DNA from 2 places in the Vibrio campbellii CAIM 519 genome. Region 1 is predicted to be linked to the other one. Evidence: predicted binding sites of a transcription regulator. Region 1 holds the regulator's gene; the other holds the start of a gene.
The links. The regulator PurR, encoded in region 1, represses purine synthesis genes. The targets are predictions, from matches to a motif close to TNANGNAAACGTTTNCNTNA.
Positions count from the first base shown of each region.

Region 2: the regulator PurR is predicted to act here: its motif matches at 2,406-2,425, upstream of A8140_RS06295 (inosine/guanosine kinase).

Region 1 is NZ_CP015863.1:1,162,804-1,166,670, forward strand. Features, by position in the region: cyclic di-GMP riboswitch class I at 30-119, opposite strand; gene purR (HTH-type transcriptional repressor PurR) at 399-1,403, opposite strand; gene torD (molecular chaperone TorD) at 1,847-2,494, opposite strand; gene torR (two-component system response regulator TorR) at 2,728-3,441, shown strand; gene elyC (envelope biogenesis factor ElyC) at 3,548-3,867, opposite strand, start outside.
Region 2 is NZ_CP015863.1:1,313,641-1,317,507, forward strand. Features, by position in the region: gene purB (adenylosuccinate lyase) at 1-18, opposite strand, end outside; gene hflD (high frequency lysogenization protein HflD) at 172-789, opposite strand; gene mnmA (tRNA 2-thiouridine(34) synthase MnmA) at 800-1,924, opposite strand; gene A8140_RS06290 (hypothetical protein) at 2,115-2,384, shown strand; gene A8140_RS06295 (inosine/guanosine kinase) at 2,501-3,805, shown strand.

The DNA of each region.
Region 1 (3,867 bases):
AGGGTAAACTCACTTAATGCATATTTGCCATCGGTAACCCCGCTACCTTCCATCTAATTCGATGGTTCAGGCCGGAGGCTTTGCGTCCCACCCTTTCGAATGGTTTGCCCTGTGCGTGACCATTTGAGAATACTTCGTATATTGAATTAACATCACGTTTCAAGTACCAAAGTGTGATCTTGGTTCAGTTAATAGTGCTATTTTGGTGTGTTTAGTTTCATATTTTGGACTGCTTAATTGCCATACTAAAGCTTGATGTAGGAAATGGGCTACAAGTGAGTTAAAACAGCAACTTATCTTAGCTTTTGATTGTATAAGCGATGTCGAATGTTTCAAAAAAGTTATTTTACGCAATAAAAAAGCGCCCCGAAGAGCGCTTTATAAAAATTGAGGTGAAATTAGTTCAATTTCTTAACTGTATTGCGAACTACGATCTCTGGCTGCATCTCAAACACACGCTTTTCGTGCTCTTTGTCTTTGATGCGCTCTAGTAGAATTTCAAACGCGTTTTTACCCACACGACGTTTCGGTTGGTGGATCGTTGTTAGCGGCGGTGAGAAGTACTCAGCAAGCTCAATGTTGTCGTAGCCGATAACGGAGATGTCATCTGGTACTTTGATGCCATTTTGTTGTAGACGGCTCATCAACCCTAACGCCATTGTATCGTTAAAGCAGAATACAGCAGTTGGGCGTTTTTCCATTGCAGTGATGTTGTCTGCAGCAAGTACTGCTGTATCACACTCGAAGTTACCTTCAAGAACCCAATCTTCGTTTATTGCAAGATTTGCTTCAGCCATTGCACGACGGTAGCCTGCGATACGCTCTTGGCACGCTGCCTTTTCAAAGTGGCCACTCAAACATGCGATGTCAGTATGACCGTTGTCGATCAGGTATTTCGTCGCGATGTAACCGCCTTCTTCTGAGTTATCAATGATCTTATCTGCCTGTGAGCTTTCTGGGCCCCAGTCCATTACCACTTTAGGAATGTCTGAATGGCGATCAAGCATCTCTTTTAGCTCTTCCGTCAAGTCAGAACACATTACTAGGATGCCGTCTACGCGTTTCTCAGCAAGCATGCGGATGTAGTCACGTTGTTTCTCGTAGATACCACCAGTGTTACATAAGATCAGTGTGTAACCTTGACGGTAACAGTAGCTTTCAACACCATCGATCACTTCAGAGAAGAATAGGTTGGTTGATTGAGTAACTAACATACCGATAGTACGAGTAGAGTTGCATTTCAAACTACGAGCAACAGCACTTGGCGCGTAATTGAGCTCATCCACTGCTTTCATTACTTTTTCTTGAGTGGTCTCTGCAACAAAGCGAGTTTTGTTAATTACGTGCGAAACTGTTGTGGTAGAAACGCCGGCTAAGCGAGCAACGTCTTTAATAGTGGCCATAAATGATGTCCTGTATCGAGCTACTGAATACCGTAGTGAAGACAACCATACGTTTAGGGTCTTGCGCAAACCGAGCAACTGCAGAAAGGGCATTGCTGAGATATTTGGCAGCGGTTGTTCCGAAATCGGTATAAAAATGTTTGTAGCAACATTTGTTGCTGAAACGCCTATTCCTGTCTTACATAAATGAGAAATAGGTCAGCAATCATGTTAAGAAAACACGAAAACCGCTATATTTCAGCGGTTTACATATAAATCATATTTAATCGTTTGCGCTCACATTTTAGACTGATGTGGGCAGACTGGCAATATTTTCAGCGGTTGTTTTGTGCCTTTGAGGTCACATTTTAACGGCTAAATTTGTTGGGTTTCTATGAGCCAGATTAAAAATAAACGAATAAAATAGGGAGCCTAAATAGCAGGCTCCCTAAAATAGGCGGCAATTATTCACCAAGAAGGTAGGTGCTGTCCAGTTTACAGAATGCAATTAATAGTTGCGCAACGCTAACATAGAAGCCAAATTCATCGAATTGCTTACATTTAGCAGCAAACTGAGGCAACCAAGTCATAAGGTGCTGCTGGATGAATTCGTTCTGTTTCTCGAACGCTTCTTCCATATGCTTTTCTTGCTCTAGTTCGTTTGAGCGAATGATCATGTTGCCTAAGAAATCCAGCTCTACCGCTAAGTGGTCTGCTGGTTCTTTAAGGTTTTCGTCTACCTGCACGCCAAAATCAGCCATCAGCTTTTCCATCTCTTCTGCTGGTTTATCATTTAGCAGGCCAGATTTACCGATGTACATAGAGGCGTAAGGCAGTGCGCCGTGTTTTTCTGTTTTAAGGAAAAGTTCGCAGAAGTCTGCAGCTAATTCTAGCTGAGCGTCTTCACGATCTTGTTGGCGGTTGAGTGCATCAACAAGGGTATCAACGGCTGGTTTCAGTGATTCATTTTCACCAAGGCCGGCTAAAAAGCTTCGAATTTCAACACTGTGGTAGGCTTCCAATTCATTTTCTGTCAGCTCTTTTGCGAACAGACTAGAAAACCACCAATAGATCTCGGCGCGTTTTTCGTTAAAAGCTTTCACTTCTTGCATTTTTTTGCTCCTGAATGATTCTCCCTTAAGTGTAAACAATTAAGATGAATAGCAGTAACTATAATTGTTATGCTTTGTGGGAAAATATTCGTAGTTATGTATGGCCGTAAATAAACTTGCTTTGAATCAATAAAATCGCAAAATCTTGCATTTTAATGGTTCCACGACTAGAAATGTTACTAGTTATGAATAGAATACGTCTTGGATAATAAAAAAGACAGAAAGTGGTGTAAATGAGCTATCACGTATTAGTCGTAGAAGATGATGTTGTAACTCGTAGTAAGCTTGCGGGCTATTTCCAAAACGAAGGCTACAAAGTCAGTGAAGCAGAAAGTGGCGCAGAGATGCGTGAAGTGCTGCAAGGTGGCGATGTAGATTTAATTATGCTGGATATTAACTTGCCCGGCGAAGACGGCCTGATGCTTACGCGTGAATTACGCAGCCAATCAGATATCGGCATCATATTAGTGACAGGACGCACGGATAGCATTGACAAAATCGTTGGCCTAGAAATGGGCGCAGACGATTATGTGACAAAGCCTTTTGAACTAAGGGAATTACTGGTTCGCGTTAAGAACTTGCTATGGCGCATCTCTGCGGCTCGCAACGGTTCTCAAAAAGCAGCCAGCGACACTAATGAAGAACACATTGTGCGCTTCGGTGAGTGGACGTTTGATATTCAACGTCGTGCTCTAAGCCGCAATGGTGAGCCAGTGAAACTAACGAAAGCAGAATATGAGCTGTTAGTTGCATTGTCTTCGTACCCAAATCAGGTACTTAGCCGTGAGCGTATTTTGAATATGATCAGCCACCGAGTGGATGCGCCAAACGATCGTACTATCGACGTTTTGATTCGCCGCATGCGAGCTAAGATGGAGTTTGACCCTAAGAACCCACAAATCTTTGTGACGGTTCACGGTGAAGGCTACATGTTCGCTGGTGACTAAATCATCGCAGTAAAGAAAAAGGAGAGCACTGGCTCTCCTTTTTTGTGTCTGTCATTTTTGTAGCGCAATCTGGCGTAAGATGCTTGCTAGCTATTAAACGCTGTTTCTATGGCTGCAATATTTCAGGATCTTCCATTTCAACCATTGGTGTTTGACCGACGTTGTCGCGCAGCTTTTGCCATAACCCACCAAGGTATTCATACCAGTAGAGTTCGGTTTGCTCTAGGTAGCGTGCTTTTGGTGCGTATTTCTGCCATGGCTGCTCGATGTCATCAATCGCCATAAAGTTCGTTGGTGCTGGGATTGGTTTAATACCCGCAGCGTTGAACTCATACAAAGCACGTTTCATGTGGCTAGCAGAAGTCACTAACACAATATCTTTTTGTTTTACGAAGGCTGCCGCTTGGCGTGCTTCTTCCCAGGTGT
Region 2 (3,867 bases), 150 kb from region 1:
CAATGCTGACAGTTCCATGATGTTCTCCTGAATTGGGTTTCTAAATTTCGTGAGCTTTATACCAATAACTGTGGCAATTGTCACGAATATTGCGCAAACGTTTGCGCGAGATTTGTTTTGGTCGAAAAAAATGAGCTCGCGATAAACGCGAGCTGCTTACTAGATACCTTATTACATTCGAGCAAGAAGGATTTGCGCTTGCTCTACCATCTTTTTGCGTCCGAAGATCAGGTGGCGACGTTTACCGCCAACTTGACGCCAGAGTACTGCGCTACGAATACCCGATAATAACAGCGCACGAACTTTGTGCTGGTTAGAGGTTTGTTGCAGTACCGATGGAGTACCAGTTACTTGAATACGAGGACCAATAGGGCTGACTACATCCAAGTAAATGCTTGCTAGGTTGCTGATCATTTGATCATCTAGCAATTCAAAATGTTCCGTTTGACGCTGAGCCATTTGGATGCGATCACCAAGTTGTGACATTGCATCGTTACGACCCGATAGCTTGCGCTCTAATGCCATTAGGCTGATGATGTAGCGAGTGACTTCACTTCCCGATGGGGTGCTATCAATCCCTTTCACCAAGCATTCAAGACCCAGCTTAAGGTCGGCTTCGCGGCCGAAAACACCAATGGTGTTCGCTGGGCTAGTATTCAAAATGGCGTTAATTGACGTTTCAAAGGCATCTTGATCACAATGTCCGTCTCTCGCTACCTGTTGAACTAGAGCAACAGCTTGGCAGATACCTGCAAAAGCGATAGTACGGTCATAAAGTGTATTCGCCACGTAACGACTCCTAAGCTTGAGAATATTTAATGCGTTGCTCGATGATGCCGCCACCTAGGCACACGTCATCTTTGTAGAACACAGCTGATTGACCTGGTGTTACAGCAATTTGTGGCTCGTCAAAGATCACTTTAATGTTTTCATCATCGATAGGGATGATTGTACAAGGAATATCTTCCTGACGGTAACGAGTTTTCACTGTGCACTTCATAACATCGCGAATTGGCTCACGATCTACCCAGTGAAGTTGTGATGCAAGTAGACCTTCTGATTTCAGCATTGGGTGGTCTTTACCTTGAACGGCAATCAAAACGTTACGTTCTAGGTCTTTTTCACCAACGAACCATGGGTCTTCGTTGCCACCGCCACCTTTGCGTCCGCCGATGTGCAGACCTTTACGCTGACCTAATGTGTGATACATCAAGCCTTGGTGTTGACCAATCACTTCACCTTCAGGCGTTTCGATGTTGCCTGGTTGAGCTGGCAGGTAACGACCTAGGAATTCCGTAAACTTACGCTCACCGATCAAACAAATACCCGTTGAGTCTTTCTTCTTCGCGGTGATCAGATCTTGCTCTTCTGCGATACGGCGTACTTCTGGCTTCTCTAAATCACCAACAGGGAATAGGCTACGTGCAATCTGCTCGTTGCTTAATGTATATAGAAAGTAGCTCTGGTCTTTGTTGCTGTCTAGACCGCGTAGCATCTCTGGTTTTTCACCGTTCTCTGGGAAAGAGCGACGCACGTAGTGACCCATTGCAATGTAATCAGCGTCAAGCACTTCATCAGCGAATTCTAGGAATGCTTTGAACTTGATTTCTTTGTTACAAAGAATGTCTGGGTTTGGTGTACGGCCTGCTTTGTATTCAGCAAGGAAGTACTCAAATACGTTATCCCAGTATTCAGCAGCAAAGTTGATGGTGTGTAGGTGAATGCCTAGCTTGTCACATACTGCCTGAGCATCAGCAAGATCTTCTGCTGCTGTACAATATTCTTCGTTGTCATCTTCTTCCCAGTTCTTCATGAACAGGCCTTCTACTTGGTAGCCTTGTTGCTTTAGAAGATACGCAGAAACAGATGAATCAACGCCGCCGGACATACCGACGATGACTTTCTTTTGGCTGTTATCAGACATTACTAAACACCACTAAAATTAACGGGACGCAGATTCTACCAGAATCCACTGACCGGGGACAGATCCGAGATCGAAATCACACTTCGATTTTGATGTAAATTTCACCGAAAACAAACCGTGTGTGAGAATTCGATAAGTATAGAAGGGTTATATATGGCATAGTTGGCAAAAATCCAAGAGGAAATATCAAATGACCGAAGAAAACCAATTTATGCAAGAAGCTGAGTTGATTGAAATTGTTGAAAACCAGCTCGAAGATGGCAACCCAATAAAAGTAAAAGAAACCTTAATGCGACTAATGATGACAGGTACGCCACGTGAAGATGCCGTTGCAATGATGGCTTGTGCAATGTCGATTGAGATTTTTGACGTAATGAAAAATGGTGGTGAGTTCAATCTAAAACGCTATACCGAACACCTCGAACAGCTGCCAGATTTAGGTTTCATGGAAGGCGAATAGAGCGTTAGAAAATAAAAAGCAGGGTGCAAACGTTTGCTATACTCGCTTTTATTGCTGCTTTATTGTCAGCGGTATAGAATCCGCTCTCCTTTTAATCCCTTACTCAGACTAACAATATGAAATTTCCTGGACAACGCAAATCCAAGCACTATTTTCCTGTTCATGCTCGCGACCCATTAGTGAGCCAAGCACAAGAAAGCAAGAAGATGACGCGCACTCATATCATCGGCATTGATCAAACGCTGGTTGATATTGAAGCGAAAGTGACAACGGAAGTGATTGAAAAGTACGGTTTGAGTAAAGGACACTCATTGGTAATCGATGATGCGACAGCTGAAGCACTTTACCAACAATTAAAAGAAGACTGCCTAATTACTAACGAGTATGCAGGTGGTACGATCGGTAATACGCTACATAACTACTCAGTATTGGCGGATGACCGTTCGACGCTTTTAGGTGTAATGAGCCAAGATATCAAAATCGGCAGCTACGGTTACCGTTACCTATGTAACACATCTAGCCGTATGGACCTGAACTACCTACAAGGCGTTGATGGTGCAATTGGTCGTTGTTTCGCTCTTATTACTGAAGATGGTGAACGTACTTTCGCAATCAGCGAAGGCCAAATGAACCAACTTCACCCAGACAATATCCCTGAGAAAATCTTCAAGAGTGCATCTGCTCTGGTTCTTACTGCGTACCTAGTTCGTTGTAAAGAAGGCGATCCAATGCCTGAAGCAACTATGCGCGCGATTGAATACGCGAAGAAACACGATGTACCAGTGGTATTAACACTAGGTACTAAATTCGTTATTCAAGATGATCCAACATTCTGGCAAGAGTTTATTCGCGACAACGTATCTGTTGTAGCAATGAACGAAGATGAAGCAGAAGCGTTAACGGGTGAATCTGACCCATTAGCTGCCTCAGATAAAACGCTTGAATGGGCTGACCTAGTGCTTTGTACAGCAGGCCCTGTTGGTCTATTTATGGCAGGTTACACTGAAGACAGCGCTAAGCGTGAAACGTCATTACCTTTGCTTCCTGGCTCTATTGCGGAATTCAACCGTTACGAATTTAGCCGACCAGCGAAGAAAGACTCATGTGAAAACGCAATTAAAATATATTCACACATCTCGCCTTACATGGGTGGCCCTGAAAAGATTAAGAACACCAATGGTGCTGGTGATGCAGCATTGTCTGCGGTTCTTCACGATATGGCTGCAAATAAATACCACAAAGAAAATGTGCCTAACTCAAGCAAGCACAATAATGAGTATTTAACTTACTCTTCATTCTCTCAAGTTTGTAAATATGCAAACCGTGCGAGTTATGAGGTGCTAGTACAGCATTCTCCACGTTTATCTCGTGGCCTTCCTGAGCGTGAAGATAGCTTGGAAGAAGCATACTGGGAACGTTAATTTATTATGTTGAATTAGCCAACCTATTACATACGAAAAATGGCGCATTTTGAATGCGCCAT